4 regions of the Streptomyces sp. NPDC040589 genome follow, and region 2 is predicted to be linked to each of the others. Evidence: riboswitches for the same ligand, from Rfam matches in the RefSeq annotation. Region 2 holds a riboswitch; each other region holds the start of a gene.

Region 1 (4,136 bases), on a different contig from region 2:
CGCGCTGCTCGGCCGCAACGGCAGCGGCAAGACCACGCTGATGCGGCTGCTCAGCGGCGGGCTGCGGCCGCACGAGGGGCGGTTGACGGTCGACGGGCAGCCGGTGACGTACGACCGCAAGGGCCTGACCCGGCTGCGGACGACCGTCCAGCTCGTGGTCCAGGACCCGGACGACCAGCTGTTCGCGGCGTCCGTCGAGCAGGACGTGTCGTTCGGGCCGCTGAACCTCGGGCTGTCCGATACGGAGGTAAGGGCGCGGGTGGCGGAGGCGCTCGCCGCCCTGGACATCACCGCCCTGGCCGACCGGCCCACCCATCTGCTCTCCTACGGGCAGCGCAAGCGGACCGCCATCGCGGGCGCGGTCGCCATGCGGCCGCGTGTCCTGGTCCTCGACGAGCCGACGGCCGGACTCGACCCCGACGGCCAGGAACGGCTCCTGGCCACGCTCGACGGGCTGCGTGCGAACGGCACCACGGTGGTGATGGCCACTCACGACGTCGATCTCGCCCTGCGCTGGGCCGACGACGCGGCGCTCCTCACCCCGGACGGTGTGCACCTCGCTCCGGCGCCGACGGCACTGGCCCGGACCGACCTCCTCCGGCAGGCGGGACTGCGGTTGCCGTGGGGTGCCGCCGCCGCGGACCTTCTGCGCGCGCAAGGGCTGTTGACCGGTTCGGCGCCCGGCCCGCGCACCCCGGACGAGCTGGCCGCGCTGGCGGCGGGGCGGCCGGTGAGCGGCGGCTGAGGGTCGCTTCCGCGGCCTTCCCGTGTATAGGCTGGCGGTGCAGCTGGTTCGCCCCGTCCGCCAGGCGGGATGCGTCGCAAGAGGGAACCCGGTGGGAATCCGGGACTGCCCCGCAGCGGTGAGCGGGAACGACCGCCGTCATACGCACTGGGCCCACGAGGGGCCCGGGAAGCGACGGCCAGTAGGTGTTCTCACACGGTGAGACGTGCCCGCGAGTCCGAAGACCTGCCAACTGCCCGCGCGCGGACGATCCGTGCGCGGACATTCCGGTGACCTCGAGGGCGGGTCGGCGTACCTACCAGGCGGACGTCCGCGCTGTGTCGCGCGAGGTCGTCTCCGTCCGGTTCGTCACCCCTTCGCGCTCTCGTCCCGTCGCCGGGATCTCAGGGATTCGTCTCGCGAAGGAGATCTCCGTGACCACCAAGCCCGCAGCCGCGGCAGCACGGGCCACCGTGTACGGCTACCCCCGCCAGGGACGGAACCGGGAGCTGAAGAAGGCGATCGAGGGCTACTGGAAGGGCCGCGTCACCGCCGACGCCCTCCGGGCCACCGCCGCCGACCTGCGTGCCTCGAACTGGCGGCAGCTGGCCGACGCCGGCATCGACGAGGTCCCGACGGGCGACTTCTCGCTCTACGACCACGTCCTGGACACCACCGTCATGGTCGGCGCGATCCCCGGCCGCCACCGGGACGCCGTCGAGGCGGACGCCCTGGACGGCTACTTCGCCATGGCGCGTGGCACGCAGGACGTGGCGCCGCTGGAGATGACCAAGTGGTTCGACACGAACTACCACTACCTGGTGCCCGAGCTGGGTCCGGACACGGTGTTCACCGCCGACTCGTCCCAGCAGGTCGCCGAGCTGCGCGAAGCGCTGGCGCTCGGCCACACCGCGCGCCCCGTCCTCGTCGGCCCCGTCACGTATCTGCTCCTCGCCAAGCCCGCTCCGGGGGTGCCCGCGGACTTCGAGCCGCTCACGCTCCTGGACCGGCTGCTGCCCGTGTACTCCGAGGTCCTCGCCGACCTGCGCGCGGCGGGCGCCGAGTGGGTCCAGCTGGACGAGCCGGCCCTGGTCCAGGACCGGACCCCGGCCGAGCTGAACGCCGCCGAGCGCGCCTATCGCGACCTCGGAGCCCTCACCGACCGGTCGAAACTGCTGGTCGCCTCGTACTTCGACCGGCTCGGGAACGCCCTGCCGGTGCTGGCGAAGGCGCCGGTCGAGGGACTCGCGGTGGACTTCACGGAGTCGGCGGCGGCCAACCTGGACGATCTGGCCGCGGTCGGCGGTCTGCCGGGCAAGCGGCTGGTCGCCGGTGTCGTCAACGGCCGCAACATCTGGATCAATGACCTGGCGGCCTCGCTCTCCCGGCTCGGCACGCTCCTGGGCCTCGCCGACCGGGTCGACGTCTCGGCCTCCTGCTCCCTCCTGCACGTGCCGCTGGACACGGGGGCGGAGCGGGACATCGAGCCACAGGTCCTGCGCTGGCTCGCCTTCGCTCAGCAGAAGACCGCCGAGATCGTCACCCTCGCGCGCGGTCTCGCGCGGGGCACGGACACGATCGGCGCGCAACTCGCCGCGAACCGGGCGGACCTGTTCTCCCGGGCGAACTCCCCGATCACCCGTGACCCGGCCGTCCGTGCCCGCACGGCCGCGGTGTCCGAGGCGGACGCCCGCCGCTCGCTGCCGTACGCCGAGCGGACCGCCGCCCAGCGCGCCCGGCTCGGGCTGCCCCTGCTGCCGACCACCACGATCGGCTCCTTCCCGCAGACCGGTGAGGTACGTACCGCCCGGGCGGACCTGCGCGCGGGCCGTATCGGCACGGCCGGCTACGAGGAGCGCATCAAGGCCGAGATCCAGGAGGTGATCTCCTTCCAGGAGAAGGCCGGACTGGATGTACTGGTGCACGGCGAGGCCGAACGCAACGACATGGTCCAGTACTTCGCGGAGCAGCTCACCGGCTGTCTCGCCACGCAGCACGGCTGGGTCCAGTCCTACGGCACCCGCTACGTCCGTCCGCCGATCCTGGCCGGCGACATCTCCCGGCCCGAGCCGATGACCGTGCGCTGGACGACGTACGCGCAGTCCCTCACGGACCGTCCGGTCAAGGGCATGCTCACCGGCCCGGTCACCATGCTCGCCTGGTCCTTCGTCCGTGACGACCAGCCGCGTGCCGAGACGGCCCGGCAGGTCGCCCTCGCCCTGCGCGACGAGGTGAGGGACCTGGAGGCGGCCGGGACGTCGGTCATCCAGGTCGACGAGCCCGCCCTGCGCGAGACCCTGCCGCTGCGTGCCGCCGACCGGCCGGAGTATCTGGGGTGGGCCACGGAGGCCTTCCGGCTCAGCACGGGCGGCGTGCGGCCGGACACGCAGATCCACACGCACATGTGCTACGCCGAGTTCGGCGACATCGTGCAGGCCATCGACGACCTCGACGCGGACGTCATCAGCCTGGAGGCCGCCCGCTCTCATATGCAGGTCGCCCACGAGCTCGCCTCGCACGGCTATCCGCGCGAGGCGGGGCCGGGTGTCTACGACATCCACTCCCCGCGGGTTCCCGGTGCGGAGGAGGCGGCCGACCTGCTGCGCACCGGCCTGAAGGCCATCCCCGCCGAACGGCTGTGGGTCAACCCCGACTGCGGCCTGAAGACACGCGGCTGGACCGAAACCCGCGCCTCCCTGGAGAACCTGGTCACGGCGGCCCGGACCGTCCGGGCCGAACTCGGTCAGACACCGGGGCGGTGAGGGACCGGCCGGTGTGACGTCCTGAAGCAAGGGGCCGGGGGCGGGCCCGCACACGGGCTCGCCCCCGGCCGGGGCCGTAGGAGCCTGCGGCGGCAGTTGCTTCGGCGCCGGCCCGCTCGCCGGACCTGGTGCCGCCGGGCGCTTCAGGCACGGCGGACGGCAGGCGAGCGCCGTGTACGGCCGCCCGGCCGCCGCCTCAGGTCCGCCGAGCCGTTCAGCTCGCGGTCGCGGCCGCCGCCGCCCGGCCCGCCGCTCGGCCCGAGAAGAGGCAGCCGCCGAGGAAGGTGCCTTCGAGGGAGCGGTAGCCGTGGACGCCGCCTCCGCCGAAGCCTGCGACCTCGCCGGCCGCGTACAGACCGTTGATCGGCTTGCCGGAGGCGTTCAGGACGCGGCCGGCGAGGTCGGTCTGCAGGCCGCCGAGGGTCTTGCGGGTGAGGATGTTGAGGCGTACGGCGATCAGCGGGCCCGCGCCGGCGTCCAGGATCCGGTGGGCGGAGGCGGTGCGGCTGAGGGTGTCGCCGGGGTAGGCGAGGGCGTTGCGGATGCCCATGACCTGGGCGTCCTTGGTGTACGGGTTGGCGATCTCGCGGTCGCGGGCCTCGATCTGCCGCTGCAGACCGGCCAGGTCGATCAGGTCGTCCCCCGTCAGT
Region 2 (4,136 bases):
GGCGGGCGACGCGTACAGCCAGACCAACCCGGCGACGGGAGCGCCGCGCGGTGCGCTGGTACCGCCGGAGGCGGGGCAGTGGACGTACGCCACGCTGGCGCTGGGCTCGGCGCTCGCGCTGTTCATGTACCCGCACTCGATCACGGCGACGCTGTCCTCGCGCAGCCGTGAGGTGATCCGCCGCAACACCACGATCCTGCCGCTGTACTCGCTGATGCTGGGTCTGCTCGCGCTGCTCGGCTTCATGGCGATCGCGGCCGGGATCAAGGTGCAGAACGGGCAACTGGCGATCCCGCAGCTGTTCGAGACGATGTTCCCGGACTGGTTCGCCGGCGTGGCCTTCGCGGCGATCGGCATCGGGGCGCTCGTGCCGGCGGCCATCATGTCCATCGCGGCCGCGAACCTCTTCACCCGCAACATCTACAAGGACTTCCTCAAGCCGGACGCCACGCCGGAGCAGGAGACCAAGGTCTCCAAGCTGGTCTCCCTGCTGGTGAAGGTGGGCGCGCTGGCCTTCGTCCTCACCATGGACAAGACCGTCGCCATCAACTTCCAGCTGCTGGGCGGCATCTGGATCCTGCAGACCTTCCCGGCCCTGGTCGGCGGCCTGTTCACCCGCTGGTTCCACCGCTGGGCGCTGCTCGCGGGCTGGGCGGTCGGCATGATCTACGGCACGGCCGCCGCGTACGGGGTCGCCTCGCCGACCCAGAAGCACTTCGGCGGCTCCTCGAAGGAGATCCCCGGCATCGGTGAGATCGGCTACATCGGCCTCACGGCGTTCGTCCTGAACGTGGTGGTGACCGTGGTCCTCACCTTCGCCCTGAAGGCCCTCAAGGCCCCCGACGGCATCGACGAGACCAAGCCGGAGGACTACACGGCCGACGCGGGCGACCCGGGGGTCCAGGTCGAGCTCCCGCCCGCCACCGCGGGCTCCGCCCACTAGAACCGACCGGGAACGCACGCCCGCAGCGGGCCGCCGGTGATCGACCACACCGGCGGCCCGCTGTCGTGCACACTCACGCCATGGACACCCTGATCCGGCGAGTGAAACCCACCGAGTACGGTCCCCTCGGCGAGATAACGGCCCATGCCTACCTCGCCGACGGCCTCCTCGACTTCGGCGAGAGCGACGAGTACCTCCACGAACTGCGGGACGTCGCCAAACGGGCGGCCGCGGCCGACGTCCTGGTCGCCGTCGAGAACGACGCCCTCCTCGGCGGCGTCACCTTCGTACCGTCCGGCGGCCCCATGGCCGACATAGCCGGCCCTGGAGAGGCCGAGATACGGATGCTCGCCGTCGCGCACGCCGCCCGCGGCCGCGGCACGGGCGAGGCCCTCGTGGGCGCCTGCGTCGACCGGGCACGGGCCACGCCCGGCTGTCTCCGCGTCGTGCTGTCGACCCAGGGCACCATGCGCGCGGCCCACCGCATCTACGAGCGCCTGGGTTTCACCCGCACTCCCGAGCGCGACTGGAACCCGCTCCCGCACCTGGACGACATCACTCTCCTCACTTATCAGTTGACACTCTGAAACCAGCACGACACAACATCTGGGGGTGTCACCCGAACCCAGCACAAGATGTATGCTCGTGCTCGCTGTCGCCGCAGGGGAATCCGGTGCGAATCCGGAACTGTCCCGCAACGGTGTACTTGTGCGTATCCGCCCTCAAGGCGGAGCGCACACGCTTCAGTCCGAGGACCTGCCGACAGCGCACCCGGCCGTCCGGCCGGGATGCCCTGACGTCCGGGCCTCGTGGAATGGGCCGGTGGACGCGACGCCGTGTGCGCTCGTGTGCTGCCCCCTGCCCTGTGCGAGGCCCCTTGCCGAGCGAGGGAGAGCCCCACGTGACCATCGCGCCAGCCGAACCGGTCTCAGCTGCCGAAGAAGAGCACGACGGTCCCGGTGCCGCGCTGCTGCGGACCCTGACCGAGCTGACCGCCGATCTCCCCGACGCCGACCCCGGCCGGGTCGCCGCCGCCGCGTTGCGCGGCCGGTCCGCGCGGGCGGACGAGACGGAGCTGCGCGAGCTCGCGACGGAGGCGGCCGCCGGCCTCATCTCCGAGGACCCCGCCTACTCCCGGCTGGCCGCGCGCCTGCTGACGATCGGCATCCGCGCCGAGGCCGCCTCGCAGGGCGTCACGTCCTTCACCGAGTCCGTCGCGGTCGGCCACCGGGAGGGCCTGATCGCCGACCGGACCGCCGAGTTCGTGCGCCTGCACGCCGCCCGGCTCGACGCGCTGATCGACCGGGCCGCCGACGACCGCTTCGGCTACTTCGGCCTGCGGACGCTGCACAGCCGCTACCTGCTCCGCCACCCGATCACCCGCAAGGTCGTCGAGACGCCCCAGCACTTCATGCTGCGCGTCGCCGCCGGCCTCGCCGAGGACGACACGGCACAGTCCGTCGACGAGGTCGCCGCGCTCTACGGGCTCATGAGCCGCCTCGACTACCTCCCCTCCTCCCCCACCCTCTTCAACTCCGGCACGCGGCACCCCCAGATGTCGTCCTGCTACCTCCTCGACTCCCCCAAGGACGAGCTGGACTCGATCTACGACCGGTACCACCAGGTGGCGCGGCTCTCGAAGCACGCGGGCGGCATCGGTCTTTCGTACTCCCGTATCCGTGCGCGCGGTTCGCTGATCCGCGGCACCAACGGCCACTCCAACGGCATCGTCCCGTTCCTGAAGACCCTCGACGCCTCGGTCGCCGCCGTGAACCAGGGCGGCCGCCGCAAGGGCGCGGCCGCGGTCTACCTGGAGACCTGGCACTCCGACATCGAGGAGTTCCTGGAACTGCGCGACAACACCGGCGAGGACGCCCGCCGTACGCACAACCTGAACCTCGCGCACTGGGTGCCGGACGAGTTCATGCGACGGGTGAACGCCGACGGGCCGTGGTCGCTGTTCTCCCCTTCGGACGTGCCCGAGCTGGTCGACCTGTACGGCGAGGAGTTCGACGCCGCGTACCGGGCGGCCGAGGCGAAGGGCCTGGCGAGGAAGACCCTGCCCGCCCGTGAGCTGTACGGCCGCATGATGCGCGCCCTCGCGCAGACCGGCAACGGCTGGATGACCTTCAAGGACGCCGCCAACCGCACCGCCAACCAGACGGCCGAGCCCGGCCACGTCGTCCACTCCTCCAACCTCTGCACGGAGATCCTGGAGGTCACCGACGACGGGGAGACGGCGGTCTGCAACCTGGGGTCGGTCAACCTCGGCGCCTTCGTCGACCAGACCCGCGGGGACATCGACTGGGAGCGGCTGGACGAGACCGTCCGTACGGCCGTGACCTTCCTCGACCGTGTCGTGGACATCAACTTCTACCCGACCGAGCAGGCGGGCCGCTCCAACGCCCGGTGGCGTCCGGTCGGCCTCGGGGCCATGGGCCTGCAGGACGTCTTCTTCAAGCTGCGCCTGCCCTTCGACTCGCCCGAGGCCAAGGCGCTCTCCACCCGGATCGCCGAGCGCGTCATGCTCGCGGCGTACGAGGCCTCCGCCGACCTGGCCGAGCGCAGCGGCCCGCTGCCGGCCTGGGAGAAGACCCGTACGGCCAGGGGCGTGCTGCACCCCGACCACTACGACGTGGAGCTGACCTGGCCCGAGCGCTGGGCGGCCCTGCGTGAGCGCGTCGCCGCGACCGGCATGCGCAACTCCCTGCTCCTCGCCATCGCGCCCACGGCCACCATCGCCTCCATCGCGGGCGTGTACGAGTGCATCGAGCCGCAGGTCTCCAACCTGTTCAAGCGCGAGACGCTGTCGGGTGAGTTCCTCCAGGTCAACTCCTACCTGGTGGACGAGCTCAAGCGGCTCGGTGTGTGGGACGCCCGCAGCCGGGAGGCGCTGCGCGAGGCGAACGGCTCGGTGCAGGAGTTCGCCTGGATCCCCGCGGACGTACGGGCGCTCTACCGCACGGCGTGGGAGGTCCCGCAGCGCGGCCTGATCGACATGGCGGCGGCCAGGACCCCGTTCCTGGACCAGTCCCAGTCCCTGAACCTCTTCATGGAGACGCCGACCATCGGCAAGCTCTCCTCGATGTACGCGTACGCCTGGAAGGCCGGGCTGAAGACGACGTACTACCTGCGCTCGCGCCCGGCGACCCGCATCGCCCGCGCCGCACAGGCCCAGGCACAGCCTGAGAAG
Region 3 (4,136 bases), on a different contig from region 2:
CGCAGATGCCGAGGACGGGCCGCTGCTCGGCGGCCCTGCGCACCAGCGCGTCGGCCAGCCCGCGCTCCCGGAGCCACTCCAGGGCACGGACGGTCCCCCGGGTCCCCGGCACGATGACGAGGTCGGCGTCCGCCAGTTCCTCCGGCCGGTCCACGAACCGCACGACGACACCGGGCTCGGCGGCCAACGCGTCGACATCCGTGAAGTTGGACATGAGCGGGACCGCGCAGACGGCGACGCGCAGCACGTCCTCGCCGACGGGCGGGGCGACGACGGACTCCCGGACCGTCCCTCGCAGGGAGACGCGCAGCCCGTCCTCCTCGTCGATCCCGAGCCCGTGCCGGAAGGGCAGAACGCCGTACGTGCGCCGCCCGGTGAGGCCGTGGAGCATGTCGAGCCCCGGCTCCAGCAGGGAGACGTCCCCGCGGAACTTGTTCACGAGGAACCCGGCGACACAGTCCTGGTCCTCACGGGACAGCAGGGCGACGGTCCCGAAGAACGAGGCGAAGACCCCGCCCCGGTCGATGTCGCCGACGACGAGCACGGGGAGCCCGGCGTTACGGGCGATCCCCATGTTGACGATGTCCGTCCGCCGCAGATTGATCTCGGCCGGCGAACCGGCCCCCTCGCAGATCACCGCGTCATACGTGCCCCGCAGCCGCTCCAGGCAGTCCAGCACCGTCCCGAGCAGCCTCTGCTGCCGCCCCCCGTGGTACCCGCGCGCACTGAGCTCGCCGACCGGCTTGCCCAGCAGCACGACCTGACTGCTCTGCTCGCCGCCGGGCTTGAGCAGCACGGGATTCATCAGCGCGGTCGGCTCCACACGGCACGCCTGCGCCTGCATGGCCTGCGCCCGCCCGATCTCGGCGCCCTCCCGTGTCACGAACGAATTCAGGGACATGTTCTGCGCCTTGAAGGGCGCGACCTTGACCCCCTGCCGCACCAGCCACCGGCAGATCCCGGCGGTCACGACGCTCTTGCCGGCGTCGGAGGTGGTACCGGCGACGAGAAGCCCCCCGCCCGTCATGACGTACGCCCCTTCACGATGTGGCGCGCGGCGACACAGACGCCGAGCGCGAGCCAGCCGACGCGCCTGGACAGCCGTACGGCCCGTTCGATGTCCCCGGTGCCGACGCCGCGCCCCGCGCCGTTGAGGACGGGACGGTGCTCGACGCGTCCGCCGTAGGACAGGGTTCCGCCGAGCCGCACCCCGAGCGCCCCCGCGAACGAGGCCTCCACGGGCCCGGCGTTGGGACTCGGATGCTTGGCGGCGTCGGAACGCCAGGCCGTCACGGCTCCCCGGGGGTCGCCCCCGGCCACGGCCGCGAGCACGGCGGTCAGCCGGGCTCCTGGCCACCCCACGACATCGTCCAGCCGCGCGGAGGCCCACCCGTAGCGCCGGTACCGGGCCGACTTGTGCCCGACCATGGCGTCGAGGGTGTTGACGGCCCGGAACCCGACGAGCCCCGGCACACCGCCGACGGCCCCCCACACGAGCGCCCCCACGACGGCGTCGGAGGTGTTCTCCGCGACGGACTCGACGACGGCCCGGGCGATCCCGTCGGCGTCCAGGGCCTGCGGATCCCGTCCGCACAGATGCGGCAACCGCGCACGGGCCGCTTCGACGTCCCCGGCCTCCAGGGCGCGCCCGATGGCCTGTGCCTCCCGGGCGAGCGAAGTCCCGCCGACGACGGCCCAGGTGGCGACCCCGGTCAGCCCGACCGACGCGACAGTGGACGTACGCACGGCACGCGCGGCGACGGCCCCGAGCGCGACGGCCCCGCCCGCACACACCACGGTGTGCAGCGCGCCCCACCCGCGGTGGTCCCGCCACAACACCCGCTCCACCACACCCGCGGCCCGCCCGAACACGGCGACCGGATGCCCCCGGCGAGGATCGCCGAGCAGCAGATCACCGATCAGACCGGCGGCGGCACCGTACGCGTGGACGCGACCGGCACCCATGGGCTCAGCCGGCCACGGGGGCGGACAACGGTGGGGTACTGGCCCTCGATCGGCAGCCGAACATGGCGATATGTCCTCACTCAGGGTGTCCACGCCCTGGTTCGACGAGACCGGCGGTGAGAGTTCCTGGCTCCCGGTGAGTGCTACCCCGGTGACAGTGGCGGGACCGCGCCGGACTTCCACCGGCTTCCTCTCCTGCCGCCGCATTGGCCCCGGCAGTCCACCACGGCCGCGAACAGCCGTCAACTTGCTGTTGACCTGCGAGGGGAGAGTGTGGACAAGCCCACACCGCCTGCCTCGCGGGGGGGTGCCAACAGCTGCCCCGCACAAGGCAACCGGGCGGCCCGGGACCGAAGCCCCGTGCCGCCCGGCGACAGACGATCGTGGTGGTCGTGGTCAGGCCACGATCAGATAGATCCCGTACCCGACAGCCGCCGCACACGCCGCGAAGCACGCGTACGCACCCGTCACCGCAAGCCCCGCGGACCCGCCCGCCGCCACCGCCCGCTCGCGGCGCGACAGGCCCGTGATGCCGAGGGTGAACAGGCCGACGAGGGTCACGGTGGCCACGAGGCTGACGCCGAAGACGGAGCCGAGGGTCGCCCAGTCGATCTTCATCTCAGAGATTCTTCCTTGTCACCGGGTGGGCGGGATCAGACCGGGGTGGTCGTGGTGGAGGGCTTCCGTTCGGCCTGGGCCTGGGCCGGGATCGTGGCGGCCAGTTCCTCGGACGGGCCCGCCGGAGGCGGCGTCACCGCGGCGATCGCGGTGGTCACGACACCCGCCGGCTCCTCGTCGACCTCGTTGACGTTCGTGTGGTCGACGACCTCACGGCGCGACAGCTTCCAGATCACCGCGCTGGAGGCGACCAGGAAGACCGCCACGACCGCCGTGCCCCAACTCCCGAAGCCGGTCACGTACTCGGCGAGCGCGCCCACCAGGGCCGCCGCCGGCAGCGTCAGACCCCAGGCGACGAACATCCGGGTCGCCGTCGACCAGCGGACCACGCCGCCCTTGCGGCCGAGTCCCGCGCCCATCACCGCGCCGGACACGGAGTGGGTGGTGGAGAGGGAGAAGCCGAGGTGCGAGGAGGCCAGGATGACCGTCGCCGCGCTGGTCTGGGCGGCGAAGCCCTGCTGCGGCTGGAGGTCGGTCAGGCCCTTGCCCATGGTGCGGATGATGCGCCAGCCGCCGAGGTAGGTGCCGAGCGCGATGGCGATACCCGCCGAGAGGATGACCCACATGGGCGGGTCGGAGTCGGGGGCGACGGCGCCGCCTGCGACCAGGGCGAGGGTGATGACACCCATCGTCTTCTGGGCGTCGTTGGTGCCGTGGGCCAGCGAGACCAGGCCCGCGGAGGCGATCTGGCCGGCCCGGTAGCCCTTCTTGGAAGCCTCGCCGTCGGCCTTCTTGCCGAGGGAGTACGTCAGCCGGGTGGCGAGCAGCGCGGCGATGCCCGCGACCAGCGGGGCGGCGATCGCCGGGATCAGCACCTTGGTGACCAGGACGTCACCGTGCACCGCGCCGACGCCCGCCGAGGCGATCGTGGCGCCGATCAGGCCGCCCATCAGGGCGTGCGACGAACTGGACGGCAGACCGACGAGCCAGGTCAGCAGGTTCCAGAGGATCGCTCCGACCAGGGCGGCGAAGATGACCTCGGGACGGATTCCGGCCTCGTCGACGAGGCCCTTGGAGATCGTGTTCGCGACTTCGACGGACAGGAAGGCGCCGACCAGGTTGAGCACCGCGGACATGGCCACCGCGATCTTCGGTCTCATGGCGCCCGTGGAAATGGTCGTGGCCATCGCGTTCGCGGTGTCGTGGAAACCGTTCGTGAAATCGAACGCGAGTGCGGTTACCACCACAATCGCGAGGATCAGCGAGAAGCTTTCCATTTACCCAGGCAATCGTTCGGCGTCGTTGGCGGGACGAACGTAGGTAACCCGAGTGAACGGAAGATGAACTGGGAGGGGCGCAGGGGTGTCCGCAACAGAGGAGTGTCATTCCGCCCTGGTGTGGCGGCCCTTGCGCCCCAGCGATCAAGTGCCCCGTGCGAACCGTTTCAGTCGATCGAGTGACCCGTCGAAGAGATTCTGGTCACCCGGCAGGGTGCCGTCGCCGTTGTCGTACTGCCAGAAGGTCCAGGAGGTCCAGCCGGCCGGCAGTGGCCC
Region 4 (4,136 bases), on a different contig from region 2:
CTCGTCGACCGGTTCGGGGTGCGGCCGGTCGTGCTGGCCGGCTGTGTGCTGCGGATCGCCGGGTTCGCGTGGCTCGGGTACGCGGAGGCGAGCTGGGCCGTGATCGGCGCCGTCCTGGTGATCGGTTTCGCCGCGGCGCTGTTCTCTCCCGCCGTGGAGTCCGAGGTGGCCCGCCAGGCGGTGGTCTGGGAGGAGGAGGGACACGGCTCGCGCACGCGTCTCCTGGCCCTGTTCAGCGTCGCGGGCCAGGCCGGGGCCTTCGTCGGACCGCTGCTCGGCGGGTTGCTGCTCGCCGTCGACTTCCGCACCGCGTGCCTCGCCGGTGCGGCGGTCTTCGTGCTCGTCCTGGCCGGGCATCTGTGGCTGATGCCGCAGCACATCCCGGGCCGGGTCCGTACCCGGGAGGGGGGCGGGGCGCGCGTGCTGCTGCGCAACCGCCGCTTCCTGGCCCTGTGCGGGGCGTACGGCTCGTACCTGCTCGCCTACAACCAGCTGTATCTGGCCCTGCCGGACGAGGTGCAGCGCGCGGCGGGCTCCCAGGCGCCGCTGTCCTGGCTGTTCGCCCTGTCCTCGGTGCTGGTGGTGTTCACCCAGCTGCCGGTGACCCGCTGGGCGGGCGACCGGCTGGACCTGCGCCGCTCCATGACGGCCGGGCTGCTGCTGATCGCGGCCGGTTTCGCGGTGGTGGCCGCGGCGCGCCCCGCCGGCTGGACGGGAGTCACCGGACTGCTGCCCGCCGCGGGCTTCGTCGTGCTGCTCACCGTGGGACAGATGCTGGTCGTGCCCGCCGCCCGCGCCTGGGTGCCCGACCTGGCCGAGGAGGGCCGGATCGGCCTCTACATGGGCGCGCTGTCCTCCGTCTCCGGACTGATCGTCCTGGCCGGCAGCGCGGCCACCGGCTCCCTGCTCGACCTCGGCCTCCCGGCCGCCGTGCCCTGGCTGGTCCTCGCGGCCGTACCGGCCCTGACGGTGGCTCTGCTGCCGCGCCGGGAGGAGCGGGCAGAGGGGGCGGACGAGACGGCCTGATCCGGCACACCCGGGCACCAGAAGACGACCCCGGCGCCCCGAGGCGCGCGAAGGACACCCCCGGCAACCGCGCGCACCGCACCGTCACCCAGCCGGGCGACTCCTCCGCTCCCGGATTTCCGGGACCGTACCGTCCCTCTCCCCCGCTGCGGAGATCATTGGCCACGCGGCGCCAGTATCCTGGGTCGGCTGCGATGTTCCCCACCAACCCCCGCGTCAAAACGGGGAGTTCGGCATGCGGCGACGTACCTTCCCCCACGCATGAGACGAGGACGAGTGCTGCTAGCGGGCCGCTACCGGCTGGATGTTGAGATCGGGCGCGGTGGAATGGGAGAGGTCTGGCGCGCGTACGACGAGACGCTCGCCAGAGCGGTGGCCGTCAAGCTGCTGCTGCCCCAGGACACCGACGTCACGGCGGCCTCACGGTTCCGTCTGGAGGCCCAGACCGCCGGGCGTCTCAACCACCCCAATCTGGTCGGTGTCCTGGACTTCGGCGAGTACGACAACCGGCTGTACCTGGTGATGGAACTGGTCGAAGGAGACAGCCTCGCCGGGGTGCTGGCCGTCTCCGGCGCGCTTCCCGCCGAGCGGGTGGCCGATCTCGCCGCGCAGGCCGCCGCCGGGCTCGCCGCCGCACACGCGCAGGGCATCGTCCACCGTGACGTCAAACCCGCCAACCTCCTGCTGGACGCCCACGGCACCCTGAAGATCGGCGACTTCGGCATCGCCCGCTTCCTCGACGATCCCGGCGCCGCGCTCACCGCCACCGGCCAGATCGTCGGTACCGGCCTCTACCTCGCGCCCGAACGCGCCCTGGGCCAGCCCGCCGGTCCCGCCTCCGACATGTACTCCCTGGGGTGTCTGCTCTACCAACTCCTCAGCGGACGGCCGCCGTTCCAGGCCGACACCGCCGTCGCGCTCCTCCACCAGCACCTCGATTCCGCACCCGTACCGCCCCGCGAGCTCGGTGTCGCCGGACTCCCGCCGGCCTTCGAGAACTACCTGCTCGGCCTGCTCGCCAAGCAGCCCGAGGACCGGCCCACCGCCCAGCGGACCGCCGAGTGGTTCGCCGGCGGTGCCTGGCGAGGACTGCCCGAGCCGCTGCCGGAGGCCGCGCCCCCGGTGACGTCCGCCACGCCGAGGCCGTATCCGGCCACCGAGACCCGCGACCCGGCCACGTACGCGCTGCCCGGCGCCCCGGGTCTGCGCACCGGCCGCACGCCCCAGGCCGGTCGTTCGCGTCGCGCCGCACCCCGGGGCGGCAACGACAACCGGCGCAGAGCGGCGGCGACGGTCGCCGCGGCGGCGCTCTTCGCCGCCGCGATGCTCGCCGGCATGCTGTGGTTCTCGCCCGACGACACCGCGACGCAGGGCACGGAACCCGACGCGTCCCCCTCCGCGAGCAGCCCCGCCGCCACGCCGTCCGCCGGCTCCGCCTCGCCCCTTTCCTCCGCTCCGGGGGCGGACACGGCTCCGGACGCCACTGCTCCGGCCGTCGGCACAGTGGCCGATATCACCCCGTCCACCACCGCGCCTCCTCCCCCGACCCCCGTCGAAGAGACGCCCAGCCCCACGACTCCGGCGCAGGAGACGGCCGACCCGCCGCGAATGGCGGACAAACCCCAGCAGGAGAAGCCCCGTCAGACCTGGGAGAACGGCGACGACGATGACGACGGGGGCGACGACTGAGCGGCCCTGCGCCGGTGTGCGAGCGGTCGCCCCCTCGCGCGCCCCCTCGGGTGGCTTGTCATCGTCCTTATCTCGGCATTACTGTCACCACGCCTTGGTGAACGGGAAAGCCGGTGTGATGCCGGTGCGGCCCTCGCCACTGTGAATCGGGAAGTCCGGCTCCGGCCCTCACGGGCAGCCACTGGGTCCTTGTGACCCGGGAAGGCGGAGTACGGGCGGTGGTACCCGTAAGCCAGGAGACCGGCCAAGGCGCGTCAACCATCCACGAGGTGCTGGAGAGGGTCTGCTGAGCCATGCACATAGCCGAGGGATTTCTGCCGCCGGCACACGCGGTCGCCTGGGGCGTCGCGTCGGCGCCGTTCGTCGTCCACGGGGTCCGGTCGCTCACCCGTGAAGTGCGCGAGCACCCAGAGAGCACCCTGCTCCTCGGTGCCTCCGGTGCCTTCACGTTCGTCCTGTCCGCTCTGAAACTGCCGTCGGTCACCGGCAGTTGCTCCCACCCCACCGGAACGGGCCTGGGAGCCATCCTCTTCCGGCCACCCATCATGGCGGTGCTGGGCACCATCACCCTGCTCTTCCAGGCGCTGCTGCTCGCACACGGCGGTCTGACCACGCTCGGCGCCAACGTGTTCTCCATGGCGATCGTCGGGCCCTGGGCCGGATACGCCGTGTACAAACTGCTGCGGCGGTACGACGTGCCGCTGATGGTCGCGGTCTTCTTCGGGGCGTTCTTCGCCGACCTGTCCACGTACTGCGTCACCAGCGTGCAGCTGGCGCTCGCCTTCCCCGACCCGGGCAGCGGATTCGTGGGCGCGCTCGGAAAGTTCGGCACCATCTTCGCCGTCACCCAGATCCCGCTCGCGGTCAGCGAGGGGCTGCTGACGGTGCTCGTGATGCGGCTGCTGGTGCAGTCCAGCAAGGGCGAACTGACCCGGCTGGGCGTACTCCTCGCCAAGAAGCAGTCCGTGACCGAGACCGAGGCGGCGGCCCGATGAAGAAGAACACGAAGATCAACCTCCTGCTGCTGCTCGCGGTGGTAGCGCTCGCCGTACTGCCGCTCGCGCTCGGCCTCGGCGACCACAAGGAGGAGCCGTTCACGGGCGCCGACGGTGAGGCGGAGACGGCGATCACCGAGATCGAGCCGGACTACAAGCCCTGGTTCTCGCCGCTGTACGAACCGCCGTCCGGTGAGATCGAGTCGGCCCTGTTCTCCCTCCAGGCCGCGCTCGGCGCCGGTGTCCTCGCCTACTACTTCGGTCTGCGCCGGGGCCGGCGGCAGGGTGAGCGGCAGGCGCGGGAGCGCGATGCCGAGGAGTCCACGGCCGAAAGGGCCTGAGCCGTGCTGCCGATCGACGCGGCGGCGCACAGCAGTCGCTGGCGCCGCCGCCATCCCGTGGACAAGGCCGTGCTCGGTCTGGGAC

Evidence for each region. A riboswitch is a leader RNA that binds a small molecule or an ion and turns the genes downstream of it on or off. The one in region 2 is predicted to bind cobalamin.
Region 1: linked by a shared signal. The riboswitch ahead of metE (5-methyltetrahydropteroyltriglutamate--homocysteine S-methyltransferase) and the one ahead of ACZ58V_RS02560 (ribonucleoside-diphosphate reductase subunit alpha) in region 2 are both predicted to bind cobalamin.
Region 3: linked by a shared signal. The riboswitch ahead of ACZ58V_RS26290 (cobalamin biosynthesis protein) and the one ahead of ACZ58V_RS02560 (ribonucleoside-diphosphate reductase subunit alpha) in region 2 are both predicted to bind cobalamin.
Region 4: linked by a shared signal. The riboswitch ahead of ACZ58V_RS07800 (energy-coupling factor ABC transporter permease) and the one ahead of ACZ58V_RS02560 (ribonucleoside-diphosphate reductase subunit alpha) in region 2 are both predicted to bind cobalamin.

What each region holds. Positions count from the first base shown of each region.
Region 1 is NZ_JBVIWP010000002.1:178,478-182,613, forward strand. Features, by position in the region: gene ACZ58V_RS07815 (energy-coupling factor ABC transporter ATP-binding protein) at 1-745, shown strand, start outside; cobalamin riboswitch at 773-992, shown strand; gene metE (5-methyltetrahydropteroyltriglutamate--homocysteine S-methyltransferase) at 1,159-3,486, shown strand; gene ACZ58V_RS07825 (FAD-binding dehydrogenase) at 3,701-4,136, opposite strand, start outside.
Region 2 is NZ_JBVIWP010000001.1:571,983-576,118, forward strand. Features, by position in the region: gene mctP (monocarboxylate uptake permease MctP) at 1-943, shown strand, start outside; gene ACZ58V_RS02555 (GNAT family N-acetyltransferase) at 1,024-1,530, shown strand; cobalamin riboswitch at 1,583-1,721, shown strand; gene ACZ58V_RS02560 (ribonucleoside-diphosphate reductase subunit alpha) at 1,845-4,136, shown strand, end outside.
Region 3 is NZ_JBVIWP010000006.1:80,868-85,003, reverse strand. Features, by position in the region: gene ACZ58V_RS26295 (cobyric acid synthase) at 1-1,027, opposite strand, end outside; gene ACZ58V_RS26290 (cobalamin biosynthesis protein) at 1,024-1,965, opposite strand; cobalamin riboswitch at 2,067-2,205, opposite strand; gene ACZ58V_RS26285 (hypothetical protein) at 2,362-2,583, opposite strand; gene ACZ58V_RS26280 (inorganic phosphate transporter) at 2,619-3,860, opposite strand; gene ACZ58V_RS26275 (lysozyme) at 4,005-4,136, opposite strand, start outside.
Region 4 is NZ_JBVIWP010000002.1:173,571-177,706, forward strand. Features, by position in the region: gene ACZ58V_RS07790 (MDR family MFS transporter) at 1-1,026, shown strand, start outside; gene ACZ58V_RS07795 (serine/threonine-protein kinase) at 1,288-2,715, shown strand; cobalamin riboswitch at 2,794-2,978, shown strand; gene ACZ58V_RS07800 (energy-coupling factor ABC transporter permease) at 3,009-3,710, shown strand; gene ACZ58V_RS07805 (energy-coupling factor ABC transporter substrate-binding protein) at 3,707-4,051, shown strand; gene cbiQ (cobalt ECF transporter T component CbiQ) at 4,055-4,136, shown strand, end outside.